2 regions of the Salinivibrio sp. YCSC6 genome follow, and region 1 is predicted to be linked to the other one. Evidence: predicted binding sites of a transcription regulator. Region 1 holds the regulator's gene; the other holds the start of a gene.
The links. Region 1 encodes MetJ, which represses methionine synthesis genes. Its sites were predicted from a motif close to TTAGACNTNTANANGTCTAA; they were not measured.

Region 1 (7,666 bases):
CATTTATTGCCCGCGCACGTACGGTGCCGCTACGTAACAGTGGCGCGGCACTCTCGCCGATGAACGCTTTTATGTTGATGCAAGGGTTAGAAACCTTGAGCCTGCGTATGGAGCGCCATTGCGAGAACGCCAAAGCCGTGGCCGATTACTTAGCCAATCACCCCGCCGTGGCGTGGGTGAACTATGCAGGCCTTGAAACGCATCCGCATTATTCGCGCGCCCAAACGCTGATCCGCGGTGGATTGCCCGCGTCACTGTTGTCGTTTGGCTTAAAAGGTGGCTTTGATGAGGGTGTGCGCTTTTACGATGCACTGAATTTATTTAAACGTCTGGTGAACATTGGCGATGCCAAGTCGCTCGCGTGTCATCCTGCTTCGACCACTCATCGTCAGTTAAACGAGCAGGAGCAGGCCGCAGCCGGCGTCACACCAGAAATGATCCGTCTTTGTGTCGGCATTGAGCATATTGATGACATCATTGCCGACCTTGAGCAGGCCTTGAGTTTGGCGAAATAACCCAAAGAAGGTTATCGCATTCCGGGCCGACCTATTGTTGTACGACTAATTGTGGATAGAAGAGATGTCACTACCCCATGTAATACTGACGGTGCTAAGCAACTGCGAGGCCACGGGTTACGATATTACCAAGGCGTTTTCCACTAGCATTAGCTATGTATGGAAAGCCAGCCATCAGCAAGTGTATCGCGAGCTTACCAAGCTCGCAGAAAAAGGGGCGGTGAGCTGCCGCTTGGAGCCACAGATGGGTAAGCCCGATCGCAAGGTCTATGCCATTACGCCGGTCGGCACTGACATGTTGCAAACTTGGCTACTTAGTGAGCCAAAACTTGCCCCCGAACGGGATGAGTATGTCGCACGTCTGTTGAGCTGTGAGGTGCTCGACCCGTCCCCTATGCTGGATCATGTTAATCAGTTAATTGCCGAATCGCAGCAACTCCTCAACCATTACGCCATGATTGAGCAACGCGAATTTGGTCAAGCCAGCCCGCTTACCAATCAGCAGCGCCTGCTGCGTTTAGCCTTGCGTCGTACCATTCATCAACGCCGCGCTTGGCTTGCTTGGGCACAGGAGGTACGCGACGAATTGACTATGCTAGCGCCTCACGAACCTTGCTCGGCATAAATTGCAAACCACACAACACGCAACCTCAAAACGCCCCATTGTGGGCGTTTTTTTATGAGACAGCGGCAAGCGGACGCACGCCCAAGGTATGGCACAAAGCATAGGTGAGCTCGGCACGATTCAAGGTGTAGAAATGGAAATCCTTCACCCCTTCCCGACTGAGGACACGCACCATGTCGATCGCAATCGAGGCCCCAACCATCTGACGCGTAACAGGATCATCCTCTAGGCCTTGGTATTGTTTGTGCATCCATTGCGGCACGCGCACATTGGTCACCTTGGCAAAGCGCGACGCCTGCTTAAAGTTGGAGACCGGCAAAATCCCCGGCACAATTTCGACATCAATGCCCGTCGCCACACAACGATCACGAAAGCGCAAATAGCTTTCGACATCGAAGAAAAACTGGGTAATCGCCCGGCTGGCTCCCGCATCCACTTTGCGCTTGAGGTTAATTAAATCCGCTTGGGCGCTTTTCGCTTCTGGGTGCACTTCGGGATAAGCGGCGACCGAAATATCAAAATCATGCTCTTCTTTGAGCAAGCGCACCAAATCAACCGCATACATATCGGGCTTTTTCTCTGGCGAGGGTAAGTCACCACGCAACGCCACAATGTCACGAATGCCGTTTTGCCAATAGTCGCGGGCGATATGACGCAGCTCGTCTTCACTGGCGTCAATGCAGGTCAAATGTGGCGCCGCGGCGATACCCGTTTGTTCATGAATACTTTTCACAATGTCGTGGGTGCGATCGCGCTCGCCTGAATTGGCGCCGTAGGTCACTGACATAAATTTAGGTTTGAGCGCTTTTAAGCGATGCACGGAGTTCCAAAGTGTCTCCTCCATGGTTGGGGTACTCGGCGGAAAAAACTCAAATGAGACGTTAATGTCGCCATTTAGGTCAGCAATGTTCTGATTCAGTGCATCAATGTGGCCCGCGTGCGTGTAGCTCATACCCTCTCCCTGCAACCAATATGGTGTGTGCGATGATGTGTGTTTTGATTTATACGTTTAGACGTCCATATGTCTAAAGATTGGCGTTATCCGGCGAGAATGTCAACGATACATTAATGAAAAAAACTCATAACGTTATGAATCAGGCCGTCAGGATCAGTATGGTGGAAAAGCCGTCGATGCGTGGCAGAAAAAAGGCTGCTCAACGCATCATTGAGCAGCCTAGTCAACGTGGAATATAAATGCGCTAGCTAGTGGAGACGTCCAATCAAACGGTTAAGATCGGATTGAATCGCGCCTGCGGTGACATCACGCCCCGCGCCGGGGCCACGAATGACCAATGGATTTTCGCGATACCATTGGCTCTCAATCGCAAAGACATTGTCACACGGCAGTAGATGCGCCAGCGGGTGCTCAATCGGCAGAGTTTCTAAGCTGACTTGCGCTTTACCTTGGCCGTCTAAACGCGCCACATAACGTAGCACCGAGCGGTCGCGTTGTGCTTTCATTAAGCGTTCATGCAGCACCTCATCCATTTGGCTGGCGTTATCTAAAAAACCGTCCAAAGAAAGCGCTTGCAGCGCCTCTGGCACTAACGACTCCACTTTCACTTGTTCCGGCTCTAACGCCATACCGGCCTCACGCGCTAATATCACCAGCTTGCGCACCACATCCGCGCCGGAGAGATCTTCACGCGGATCAGGCTCGGTTAACCCTTGCTGCCAAGCTTGCTCAAGCAGCACACTAAACGGAACCTCGCCGCTAAATTGTAAAAATAGCCACGAGAGTGTGCCGGAGAAAATGCCGGATAAAGCTAGGATCTGATCGCCACTTTCCTGTAAATCTTGTACCGCGTAGTTAATGGGTAATCCCGCCCCGACGGTCGCGTTGTAGAGCCAATGCCGTCCAGTTTTGGCAAAGGCCTGCTGAATAGCATGATATTGCTCTGCCGGTGCCGCCCCCGCTTCTTTATTCGCCGAAATCAAATGAAAGCCATGTTCGGCAAGGCGCGGATACAAGTATGCGAGTGATGCACTGGCAGTGACATCCAGCACAATCACATCGTCATAGGGATGATTGAGCAGGCGGGTAAGCCACTCGTCATCAAAATACGGCTCGCTTTTGTCATCGAATCCGTCTAACACACGGCTAGGATCGATACCGGCAAAATCCAGCCATTGGTTGCGACTATCCACCACAGAGATCAATGAGACCCCTTTACCATGGCGCTTCTCCAACGCTGTTTTTTGCTCGGCAAAGAGGCTGAGCCAGCGGGTACCAATGTTACCTTTTCCCACTAACACCAAACCGATGCGGCGCTGAGCCTGAAACAGCGCATCGTGCATCCCCGCCACCAAGGCTTGGGTCTGCATTTGACGCAAAATCGCAACTAAGCTAAGCCCAGACGCCGACTCACTCATAAACTCGACAGGGTGTGCTTTCAGCTGTTGGTAAAAGCCGTGGCAATGGACGGGGTTATTGACCACACCGGCCCCCACTGCCGCCACCATGCTAAAGCCCTCACGCAAACGCAATTCCGCAGACAGGCCCGCATCCTGAATCTGTGCCATCACGGTATCGATCACTTCTGCACTGAATGCCAATTGAATGCGATGCTGGTCATCACGGTAATCGACAGCCAGAGGTTGCAGCTTGAGCTGAGTCAGAGTGCGGCTTAGCTCCTGCTTAAACGCCTGAAAGTCGAGGCCGCGTGCGACATCAAACTGCAACAGACAGACATCATCTAGCGCCGTAATGATCTTTGCACCACGCCCAGAGGCGAGCACACGTTCGATACGGGTTGAGCCACTGTCAGGTGCATGCGTACAGCGTAAGGTAAGATCGGTGGCACTCTGCGCCACCGGCTGTAAGGTGCGGCTATGGAGCACAGGGGCAGCAAGACGTGCCAGCTCAGCCGCCTCATCCAATCGAATCAAAGGTAACAAACAGGCATTATCGACATGACGCGGGTCAGCACTGTACACTCCAGCCACGTCACTCCAAATCGTCACCCGACTCACCCCGGCCAAGGCACCTAAAATGGTTGCCGAGTAGTCGGAGCCATTGCGGCCAAGCAGCACGGTTTCTCCCGCTTGGTTTTGTGCCATAAAGCCCGTGATCACCACTTGGGTGTGGGCATATTGGGATAACTGGTTGTTCAGCAATGGCCAAGACGCTCCCCGATCAACTTCTGGCTGCGCTGCTCGCTCTGCACGTAGACACAGACGTGAGTCCAACATTACAGCGGGTTGCTGGTGCTGGCTAAGCAAGCTCGCCAGTAAGCGGGCCGACCATACCTCGCCAAACCCTTGAATACGCGCCTTATCTGCGTCAGTCAGCGAGCCCTCTCCCAAGGTCGCAATCGTGGCGATGTCAGCATACAAGGCATCGACAAGGCGCTGCTTGTCTTCACCATCAATAAGATTTTCAATTAAATCTTGCTGAAAGCCGCGCAAGGTCTGTAGCGTTTCATGGGCGAGGCGACCGTCTTTGTTGAGCTGAGCCAGATAAGCAATTAATTGGTTGGTGGTTTTGCCTGCCGCGGAGACCACAATCAAATCTTGGCGGCCCGCGTGGGCGGTCAATACATCGACAACCCGACGATAGCAGGCGGGCGACGCTAAGCTGCTGCCGCCAAATTTATGAAGTTGTCGTTGTGCTTCAGGGGACGTCTCCGTCGATTGCGCATGCATGACAAGGTCTCTCTTTGTCTAACCAAATATCAGGGTAAAGCAAGGAACAGCGCCGTAACGTTGTTCAGGTTACGCGGCCAATGCCGCAAAAGCGTTGGCCAAATCAGCGATGAGATCATCCGCATCTTCCAATCCGATTGAAAAGCGCAGCAAGGTCGGTGCGATACCCGCTTCCGCTTGCGCCGCATCACTCATCGCCCGATGTGTCATGGAGCCTGGGTGTGTGACCAAGCTTTCTACACCGCCTAACGACTCTGCTAAAGCAAATAGCGAAAGGCCTGCGATAAAACGCGCCACCCCGTCACTGTCGGTATCCAATTCCAAGCTCAGCATACTACCAAAGCCTGATTGCTGACGGGCAGCAATTTCGTGACCCGGATGGGTCGTGAGTCCCGGATAATAGAGTTGGCGCACAGCAGGAACCGTTTGCAAATAGGCGAGTACCGCTTGCGTGTTTTGCTGGTGTTGTTTAACCCGTGCGCCTAAGGTACGCAACCCTCGCAATGTCATATAACTGTCAAACGCGTTGCCCGTGGCTCCTATACAGTTGCCCCACCACGCTAAGGTTTCGGCAAGTTCACTGGTTGCTGCAATAACCGCGCCACCGACAATATCAGAATGCCCATTAATAAATTTGGTGGTCGAATGCACCACCATGTCGGCCCCTAGCGCAAGTGGTTGCTGTAAAGCAGGAGATAAAAAAGTGTTGTCGACCACCACCCAAGCGCCGACTTGATGCGCTTGTTGGCAAATATCGGCAATATCGACCACGCGCAGCAGGGGGTTAGATGGAGTTTCCACCAGCACCAACGTCGGTGATTCTGCCAAGGCGCTCGCCAAGGCGTCTGGATCGGATTGGTCGACAAATTTAACCTGCCAAATTCCCTGCTTGGCTCGGGACTCAAGCAAGCGATACGTGCCACCATAACAGTCATGCGGGGCCACAATTTTGTCACCCGCATTCAATAGCGATAACACCAAATTAATCGCGGACATCCCGCAGTTGGTTACCACGGCCCCCGCGCCCCCTTCTAAGTCAGTCAATGCTTGCTCTAGCTGGGCGCGGGTCGGATTCCCTCCGCGTGCATAGTCATAGGTGGGCACATCCCCCAACGCGGGAAAGCGATAATTGGTCGAGAGATATAAAGGGGGAACCACCGCATGATGTTGCGTGTCGGTGCCAATGCCAGTTCTTACAGCGATGGTGTCAGTTTTTTTTCGGGTCATGGTTCATCCTTGCGATGTGGTGCGCGAGCCAGCGTTGTTATCCTCACCTTACCCTGCACTTTTTGAGACGTCAACACTTCTAGACGTCTATACAGCTTTGCATGTGGCGGTTAATATAGCTAGAATCTCCGCAGCATCATTCTGGGTATTCAATAATCAAGATAGGTGAGACATGGCGCAGTGGAACGGCGATTACATTAATCCGTATGCCGAGCATGGTAAGAAAAAGGAGCAGGTGAAAAAAATCACCGTTTCTATCCCACTTAAAGTTTTAAAAATTCTCACTGACGAGCGGACACGCCGTCAGGTTAATAACCTGCGTCACGCGACCAACAGTGAGCTGCTGTGTGAAGCATTTTTGCATGCTTATACCGGCCAGCCATTGCCAACCGATGACGATATTCGCAAAGACAAGCCTGACAGCATTCCTGCTGAAGCGCGTCAGATCATGAAAGAACTAGGTATCGAGTTCGACGATAGCGAATACTAAAAAAACCCGCCGATTGGCGGGTTTTTTGTCATCATCGGTGCTCGGCACAACCTTTTCAGGTTTTATGAGAGCACGTTTTTCCTAACGCTCACGCATTATGCCTTGTCGAGCATGTTACGCCTTGTCGAGCATATAGTTGTCTGGCATCTCGATACGGGCGACGCCAGTTTCAACCGCTGCAAGTGCCACCGCGCGAGCCACGCGTGGCAATAAGCGTGCATCCATTGGCTTAGGAATAATGTAATCCGGGCCAAAATGCAGCGCATCAACACCTGCCGCGTCCAATACCGATTGTGGGACAGGCTCTTTCGCCAAACCACGGATCGCCTCAACGGCCGCCAGTTTCATTGCATCATTAATTTCACTGGCACGCACATCCAACGCTCCACGAAAAATAAACGGGAAGCAGAGTACGTTGTTGACTTGGTTTGGATAATCCGAGCGCCCTGTTCCCATGATCAAATCATCACGGACTTGATGCGCGACCTCTGGATTAATTTCAGGGTCTGGGTTCGAGCAAGCAAAAACAACCGGCTTATCGGCCATCAGTTTTAGTGCCTCTGGCGAGAGCAAGTCTGGCCCTGACACACCCACAAACAAATCAGCGCCCTCAATCACATCTTCGAGGGTACGTTTGTCGGTATTGTTGGCAAACAATTGCTTGTACTTATTGATGTCGTCACGACGGGTGTGGATCACGCCTTTGCGATCCAGCATGTAGATTTTTTCGCGTTGCGCGCCACATTTGATCAATAGCTCCATGCAGGCAACAGCCGCTGCACCAGCACCAAGGCACACAATGGTGGCTTCACGAATATCTTTGCCTTGCAGCTCAAGAGCATTCAGCATACCCGCCGCGGTAACAATCGCGGTACCGTGCTGATCATCGTGAAAAACAGGTACTTCACAACGTTCAATCAGCTGTTTTTCAATTTCAAAGCAATCCGGCGCTTTGATGTCTTCAAGGTTAATGCCCCCAAAGGTATCCGCGATGTTCGCAACGGTATCCACGAATTCATCGATAGTACGGTGTTTGACTTCAATGTCGATCGAGTCCAAGCCAGCAAAACGCTTGAACAATAAAGCTTTACCTTCCATGACGGGCTTTGAGGCCATTGGCCCTAAGTTACCCAATCCCAAAATGGCGGTACCGTTTGAGATCAC
Region 2 (7,666 bases), 650 kb from region 1:
TGGCATTATCTTTTCGCCCTATGTGGCTTCATATCTAGATTTTGGGGTGTCTAAATGTACCAACCGTTTTGGGCAAAAGTGAAGGCATTCGTGGTTTTTTGAATTAATCTCTCATAGTTTTCCACTAGATACGTCATCCTTTACATTAGAGCAACAGATAAAGGCTTCGATTTAACAAAAAACATACCTTACTCTTTGGCACCCAAATCATCACTCAGCGGATACCAAAAAGCCCGCACTTTTCAGCGCGGGCTTGAGTATTTAAGTGTGGTGAGCGGACTGGCTTACCAGCCTTTTACCACTGCGCCGTCAAAAACTTCCATTGCGGCGTTGTAAACCGCGTCGGTTTGGTAGGCTTTAACAAAGTTTTTCACGTTTTCAGCGTCTACGTTGTCTTTGCGCGCCACAATCAGGTTCACGTAAGGCGATTCTTTGTCTTCAACAAACAGGCCGTCTTTGCTTGGGGTTAGGCCCACGCCCGCGGCAAAGGTGTTGTTGATGATCGCAATGTCCACGTCTTCCAGTGAGCGAGGCAGTTGTGGCGTTTCTAGCTCGATGATTTCCACGTTTTTCGGGTTCTCAACGATATCCAGTTTAGTGGCGTTAATGCCAGCGCCTTCTTTAAGTTTGATAATGCCTTGTTGTTCCAGCAATACCAGCGAACGGCCAAGGTTCGATGGGTTGTTAGGCACGGCAATTTTGCCGCCTTCAGGCAAATCGGCCACGCTATCAAGTTTGTAAGAGTAGGCCGCAATTGGATACACAAAGGTGTTGCCTGCAATCGCAAACTCGTAGCCACGGTCTTTGATTTGTGCGTCGAGGTACGGTTTGTGCTGGAAGGCATTCACGTCCACAGAACCATCGGCGAGGGCGGCGTTAGGGGACACATAGTCGGTAAAGGTAATGAGCTTCACCTCAAGGCCGAGTTTTTTGGCTTCTTGAACCGCATATTCGGCCACTTGTGCTTCTTCACCGGCCATAACGCCAACGGTGATTTTGCTGTTGTCTTGCACGGCAGCTTCTTTTTCACCACAGCCGGTAAGGGCAAGGGTTGAGGCCAGTCCGAGTGTGGCAAGCAGTGTTTTAATCGTGGTTTTCATTGTCTGTCTCCCTTTTAAAAAACGTATCCGTTTTGACGGTAGTCCCGCACCACTTGTGGCCGTGTGTCATCCCAAGTGGCTGGGACAAATGTTGTGTTTATGTGTTTGGGTGTTTAGCGGTGATTTGTGCGACGCACTAAGTAATCTCCGCATGATTGAATCGCTTGTACCAGCACGACCAGCATCACAACCGTGATTAGCATGACGGTGGTATCAAAGCGCTGATAACCGTAGCGAATGCCCACATCCCCGAGGCCGCCACCGCCGACAGCGCCCGCCATGGCGGAATAGCTCACCAAGGTGACTAAGGTGATGGTGGCACCATTGATGATCCCCGGTAGGGCTTCGGGCAGCAGCACTTTGTAAATAATTTGCGTTGGGGTTGCGCCCATCGCTTTTGCGGCTTCTTCCAACCCTGCGGGTAGCTCTAAAAGCGCACCCTCTACCAAACGCGCAATAAATGGAATTGCGCCGACTGTCAGCGGCACAATCGCTGCCGCGGTGCCGATGGAGGTGCCCACCACAAAGCGAGTGAATGGGATGATAGCCACCAACAAAATAATAAACGGAATGGAACGGCCGATGTTAACGACAGCGCCCAAAATTTGATTAACCCGTGGCTGTGCTTTCAGTCCGCCTTTTTTGGTGATGTGCAACAGCACGCCAAGTGGGATCCCGAATACAAAGCCAAGCAGTCCGGAGACCAACACCATGTAAATGGTTTGGCCGGTGGCATCGGCCAGCAGTTCAATCAGTGCTTGGTTTTGTCCAATCCATTGGGTTAACGCATCAATCGACATAGCCAAGTACCTCCGTGGCGACATGGTGTTTTTTTAGGTAGTGAATTGCATCATCAACAGCACTTTTCGGGCCCATAATCTCCGCCAAGAGTAGACCAAATTTCACGCCGCCGGCGTAATCAATGTCAGAACTTAAGATGCTGATATCAATATTAAATAAGCGCGACATCTGGCTGATCAGTGGCTCGTCGACGGTGGCGCCTGTAAATTCTAGACGTACCAGCGGATAGCTGCCTTTAAAGTAGTCTTTTTGTAAGCGTTGGGCGTAGTCATGTGGCACCGACAAATCCAAGGTGGAGCGAATAAAGTTTTTCGCTAACTCGGATTTAGGATGAGCAAAAATATCGCCTACGGGGCCAGACTCAACCAGTTCGCCATCACCAATAATCGCCACGTCGTGACAAATGCGCTTCACCACATCCATTTCGTGGGTGATCAGCAAAATGGTGAGGTTGAGCTTTTCATTAATGGTTTGTAGCAGTGACAAAATCGATTGGGTTGTAGCTGGATCCAGTGCGCTGGTGGCTTCATCACAGAGCAATACATTTGGGCTTGGCGCCAGCGCGCGAGCGATAGCGACACGCTGCTTTTGTCCACCACTGAGGCTGGCGGGATACACATCACGCTTATCGGCCAAGCCGACCAAATCCAGCAATTCGCTGACGCGCGTTTCAATCTCATCGCGGCGCGTACCACTGAGCTCCAGCGGCAGGGCGATATTGTCGAACACGGTGCGCGAAGACAGCAGGTTAAAGTGTTGGAAGATCATGCCTATTTTACGGCGCGCCTGGGTTAACTCACGGTTAGGCAGCGCAGTAAGGTTGACGCCACCCACGGTCACTGAGCCGCTGGTTGGGCGCTCAAGCAGGTTAACCATCCGGATCAGCGTGCTTTTGCCCGCGCCAGAGGCGCCAATCACACCAAACACTTTTCCTTTCGGAATAAATAAATTGATGTCTTTAAGGGCATGAACTCGGCGCTCCCCGAGTTCGAATACCTTGTTGAGTTGTTTTATCTCAATCATCACATGTCCTTAGCGATAAATCTTATGACATCTCGCAGCTGTCCAGCGCCTTGCACCTTGGCTGTCGGGTCTCTCTGGTTATTGATGCTATGGGTTCGTTAAAAACAAGTCAATGGATATTTTTACTTCTAGACGTCCAAATGGCAATAAGTCTAACCGTCCGGTTATAAAGTGAGCGAAGGGCTTGATCTCTGCAGGGAAAGCGCGTTAACTGATAGTCTCCGTACCTAACTGTTAAGACTGTTGTTTTTATGTCTCCCCTGTTGATTGATACCACCATGCTGACGCTGTTTATTCCCACCTTCTTTTTTGTGTCGGTTACGCCCGGCATGTGCATGACGTTATCGATGACCCTTGGCATGACAATTGGCGTTAAGCGTAGCTTACATATGATGTGGGGCGAGCTTATCGGCGTGGGGCTGGTCGCGATAGCCTCTGTCATTGGTGTGGCGACGGTGATGCTGAACTATCCCACCGTATTTCAGGTGTTTAAATATGTCGGTGGTGTGTACTTGGCGTATTTAGGCGTACAAATGTGGCGCTCTCGCGGCAAGATGGCGATCCCAAATGAGGATAACGATAGCCCCAATGAAGCCTCGGCATTGTCGTTGGCCGCGCAAGGCTTTGTGACCGCCATTGCCAACCCGAAAGGTTGGGCGTTTATGATCTCGCTGTTGCCGCCGTTTATTAACCCTGCAATGTCACTACCCAGTCAGTTGAGCGTGCTGGTGTTGATCATTCTTTGCACGGAATTCAGTTGTCTTATGCTGTATGCCAGCGGTGGGCGTACCTTGCGTCAGTTTTTGCAGCAAAAGGGCAATGTACAATTGCTGAACCGAATCGCCGGCACCCTGATGATTGGGGTCGGATTTTGGCTGGCGTTGGGGTGAATTAACTTTTAATAATTCTGCAAATAATTAAAATAACCACTTAAATTCATAGACTTGGTCGATTATTGTGCAATTTAGTGGGGCTGAGACGCAGCTTGTTTATGATTTTCTCGATCTGTCCGAGGAAGAACAGGAAGTATGGTTAAGTCGGTTGAAAGTCACGTCTCCCTCTCAATACGCACAACTCTTGCCATTCTATCATTGCGATACACAGCCATTGCTGAGCCAAATTTGGTCAGATGGGGCTCAATCTTTCATCGCATCACAGCCGTTTGAACCGAATACCACGTTGGATAAATATCGTCTCGGTGAGGAGATTGGCCGCGGTGGAATGGGGGTTGTGTATCGCGCTTATCGCGATGATAGTACGTTTGAACAAGAACTTGCCATAAAGTGTATCCACCCTTCTTTGTACCCTATTATCGGTAGAAATTCTCTGTTCAAAGAAGCACAGATGTTGGCGCGTTTAAGTCACCCCTGTATCGCAAAGGTGTTTGATGGCGGGATCAGTGACGGGTGTGTTTATATTGTCATGGAGTATGTGGATGGATGCACGCTTGGAAAGCAGATAGCAACGCAGCCAACGTCGCACAAGGCACGACTATCCTTGTTTGTGTCGATTTGCTCAGCGATTGAGCATGCGCATCGCCACCAAATGATTCATGGTGATATTAAGCCGGATAATATCCTGATTGATAGAGACGGACAGGCTAAAATTATCGACTTTAACCTCACACAGAAACTTGAATGCTATCCAAGCCCTGATAGTGACGATGGTGTGTTGGCCTACAGTGAGCGTTATGCAAGCCCTGAACAAAAACGTGGCGAATACCTTACCCAACAAACAGATGTATACGCATTAGGCAAATTGTTAGCATTTCTGTTGACTGCGGACGGTAAAAAGCCCAATCAAGAGTTGGCATTGGTAATTACTAAAGCGACAGAAGAAGAGGCAGATAATCGCTACGTGACTGTCAACCAGCTTCGTAATGACGTTATTCATGTGATGAATAAAAAGCCGATTTCTGTTAAGCAAGATAATTGGCTCTATCAATTACGCTGTTTAGTACGACGACGGCCTATCCCTCTATTTTTATCGACTGTGTTGGTCGTGTCTGCGTTTGTGTTTAGCCTAGTGTTAGTGAATAAAAATCAGCAGCTTTATTCTGAAAAACAGGCATCTGAAGAGCTGGTTATGCATCTGACACAGCTGATGTTTCATGGTAAAGAAACGTACGACCACCCGGTTAGTTTTGAGGTGATGTTAGATCTTTCTCGTCGTCAAATTCTTGCAAATCCCCATGTCTCTGATGATGTTAAACAAAAATTAATTGTCGCTATGATGGTCCCTCATCCGAGTACGTCAAAAAATGGAAAATAAAATTACACTGTTTTTACTATCCTACATGAGTGTGATACTGCCAGCGCAAAGTGAACCGAAATTAAGTGGCTACTTTATTGATGCTCCTGTTACAGGTTTATATTACGAAACATCCTCGGGGCATCAAGGCTTTACGGATAAAGGTCGATTTGAATATGATGAGGGTGACGCTGTTAAATTTTATTTAGGTCAAGATAACCGCGGAGCTTTAATTAGTGCAATTTCAGGTCAAGAAATTGTGACTCCTAATAATATTTCCACTCAGCTAAGTAGAAGTATTAATCTTACTCGCTTACTGATGTCACTGGATAGTACACCAAATAACCGTAATAACATCACGATTGACGACAGTGTGAGGAGTAATACTGAGTTAATAAACACACTAAACAATCTCGACTTGAGCTATTTAGATAGTCACCTAGATGAGTTTCAACTTGCATTTGTATCCATCGAAGAAGCTGCTCGTCACCTTAAAAAAAGCCACGAGTATATTAAGGATAGATTTGCTTCAGAGCATAAAGTGCTTGATGCAAAAGATACAGTATTCATCTATGAAACCGTCAAGAAAAGAGACTATAAAGGGAGTATCTGCGCCATTAATCTTGACCAACTAAGGAACCCTTATTACCACGCTCCGATAGGGAAAACGACTTTTGAGATAAAAGATGATACGATCATAGAATATCCTTCAATAGGCGATAGATTCGAAGGATGCCAGCTTGTTCCCAATAACGTTCAGAAGGTAGTGGTCAGCCCACTCAATGAATTTGGTGGTGAACGAGGCCTAGTAAGTTGTGCCAAGCAGGGCTGTCGACAATATCAATTGAATGGCTTTTACATTGACGATCGACAAGATGGTAGCGATTGGAAATATCGTTCTATTGCCATAAATTACGATGAGAAAACGCATCTTTTAATGGAGAAATCTCAGGGGTTAGGTAAAAAAAAGCACGTTGATCACAACAATGTTGCTGCAGGCGTGTCTTTTATTTATCCGAAGAATAAAGAGAGTTTTATTGATTATTCTGGAGTATGGATAAAGAAAACATTTAATGGCAGAGAAACCTCATCTCAATGCGTGTTAATGAAAGGTGATCGTATCCTAGAAGGGCCTAAAGAAACAGATCATTGTCCGATCACAGAATCGAGCTATCAGTTAATGGATAAGTTTTTGTATCGAGATGCTTGGTGGCTGAATGAAACGAGTAAGACCACTTTGTCTGCACTCAATGTTACTGTGAGTTGGTTTGATATAGATAAGGGCTATCAATACACTAGTTGGGAGTACTTGCCAGTTAATGAAAGTTGGTTAGGCGGGACTATCTATCAATACAATCAAATAAAAATATTAGATAAACATGGTTTGCCCAGTTTAAAAACCATTAACACAAGTATGTATACAAAATATGATGAATAAAAACGCTGATTTCACACAGCTTCTTTTACAATGGAAGCAAGGTGATCGACAATCTGAATCGGAACTGTACCATCTGGCTTATTCTAGGTTAAAGCAATTAGCGGCACGTGAAAGCAAAAGAAGTAGCGAAAACTTTGGTGTTGAAAATACGATTATTAGTGATGCTATTCACAGTGATACTATGCTTGTTAATGAAGCTTATATCAAAATGACGCAAGTGGATTTAGCAGACGTGAATAATAGAAAATCATTCTATCTCATGGCTGCAAAAATTATCCGTCAGGTATTGATTGAACAAGCAAGAAAATTACATGCTAGTAAGAGAAAATCGACCAGAATTTTCGTAGATAAAAATCAGTTGAGTGGATTAGATAGAATGCTAGTTTTTGATATGGAGCTCGAGAAGTTTGGGCATCGCTATCCTAGGCAAGCTGATGTTTTAAAAATGAAGTATCTGGTTGGAATGAAAGTGGATGAAATTAGCCAGACGTTGAGTTGCAGCAAAAGCTTGATCGAAAAGGATCTTAAATTCTCGAAAGGATGGTTTGCATCGAGGATGCGTGCTCAATGAAGCGGAAGCTATTTGTTATAACGTGTATTTTATGTGTGTCCTTCTTTATCTTAAGACCAGAAAGTGAAGGTGCCGAAGAAAAAGCAACAAAAACTAAGCTTGAGACAGTTGGATCGCTAAAAAGCAAAAATAAAGCGTCATTCCCTTTTTTCTCACCAGCTCCTCTATTGAGTCCTGAGCAGGGCATACAAGTAGAAGAAACGTTAGAAGAAACAATTTCCCAAGCTTCTATCGCTCCAGTCAAAAAGCCAAAAATATCTCCCGATGACAGTGTTGAGGATGAAGTGGCATTGTTGACGACACAAGCGTCGTCACGAGAAGCGGTTGGTTATCAGAAGCCTAGTAACAGCAAACCAACCATCGATCCTCATGTTTTTTCTCAAATATCCGCGGAGGTTGCAACGTGGCGTTTGGAGCAAGACATTACCATGTATCATCGGGTTTCGTTCCAAAATTTATTTATTGATGCTGAAGATGATTTCT

Region 2: a site for MetJ is predicted at 3,045-3,064, ahead of metN (methionine ABC transporter ATP-binding protein MetN). Genes of this name have one in related genera too.

What each region holds. Positions count from the first base shown of each region.
Region 1 covers NZ_CP039516.1:2,681,500-2,689,165, forward strand. Annotated here, with positions in the region: gene E8E00_RS12485 (O-acetylhomoserine aminocarboxypropyltransferase/cysteine synthase family protein) at 1-515, shown strand, start outside; gene E8E00_RS12490 (PadR family transcriptional regulator) at 580-1,140, shown strand; gene metF (methylenetetrahydrofolate reductase) at 1,193-2,092, opposite strand; gene E8E00_RS12500 (bifunctional aspartate kinase/homoserine dehydrogenase II) at 2,344-4,785, opposite strand; gene metB (cystathionine gamma-synthase) at 4,855-6,012, opposite strand; gene metJ (met regulon transcriptional regulator MetJ) at 6,185-6,502, shown strand; gene E8E00_RS12515 (malic enzyme-like NAD(P)-binding protein) at 6,617-7,666, opposite strand, start outside.
Region 2 covers NZ_CP039516.1:2,036,292-2,043,957, reverse strand. Annotated here, with positions in the region: gene metQ (methionine ABC transporter substrate-binding lipoprotein MetQ) at 285-1,100, opposite strand; gene E8E00_RS09350 (methionine ABC transporter permease) at 1,214-1,900, opposite strand; gene metN (methionine ABC transporter ATP-binding protein MetN) at 1,890-2,924, opposite strand; gene E8E00_RS09340 (LysE family translocator) at 3,191-3,814, shown strand; gene E8E00_RS09335 (serine/threonine-protein kinase) at 3,882-5,195, shown strand; gene E8E00_RS09330 (chromosome partitioning protein ParA) at 5,185-6,612, shown strand; gene E8E00_RS09325 (ECF-type sigma factor) at 6,602-7,183, shown strand; gene E8E00_RS09320 (hypothetical protein) at 7,180-7,666, shown strand, end outside.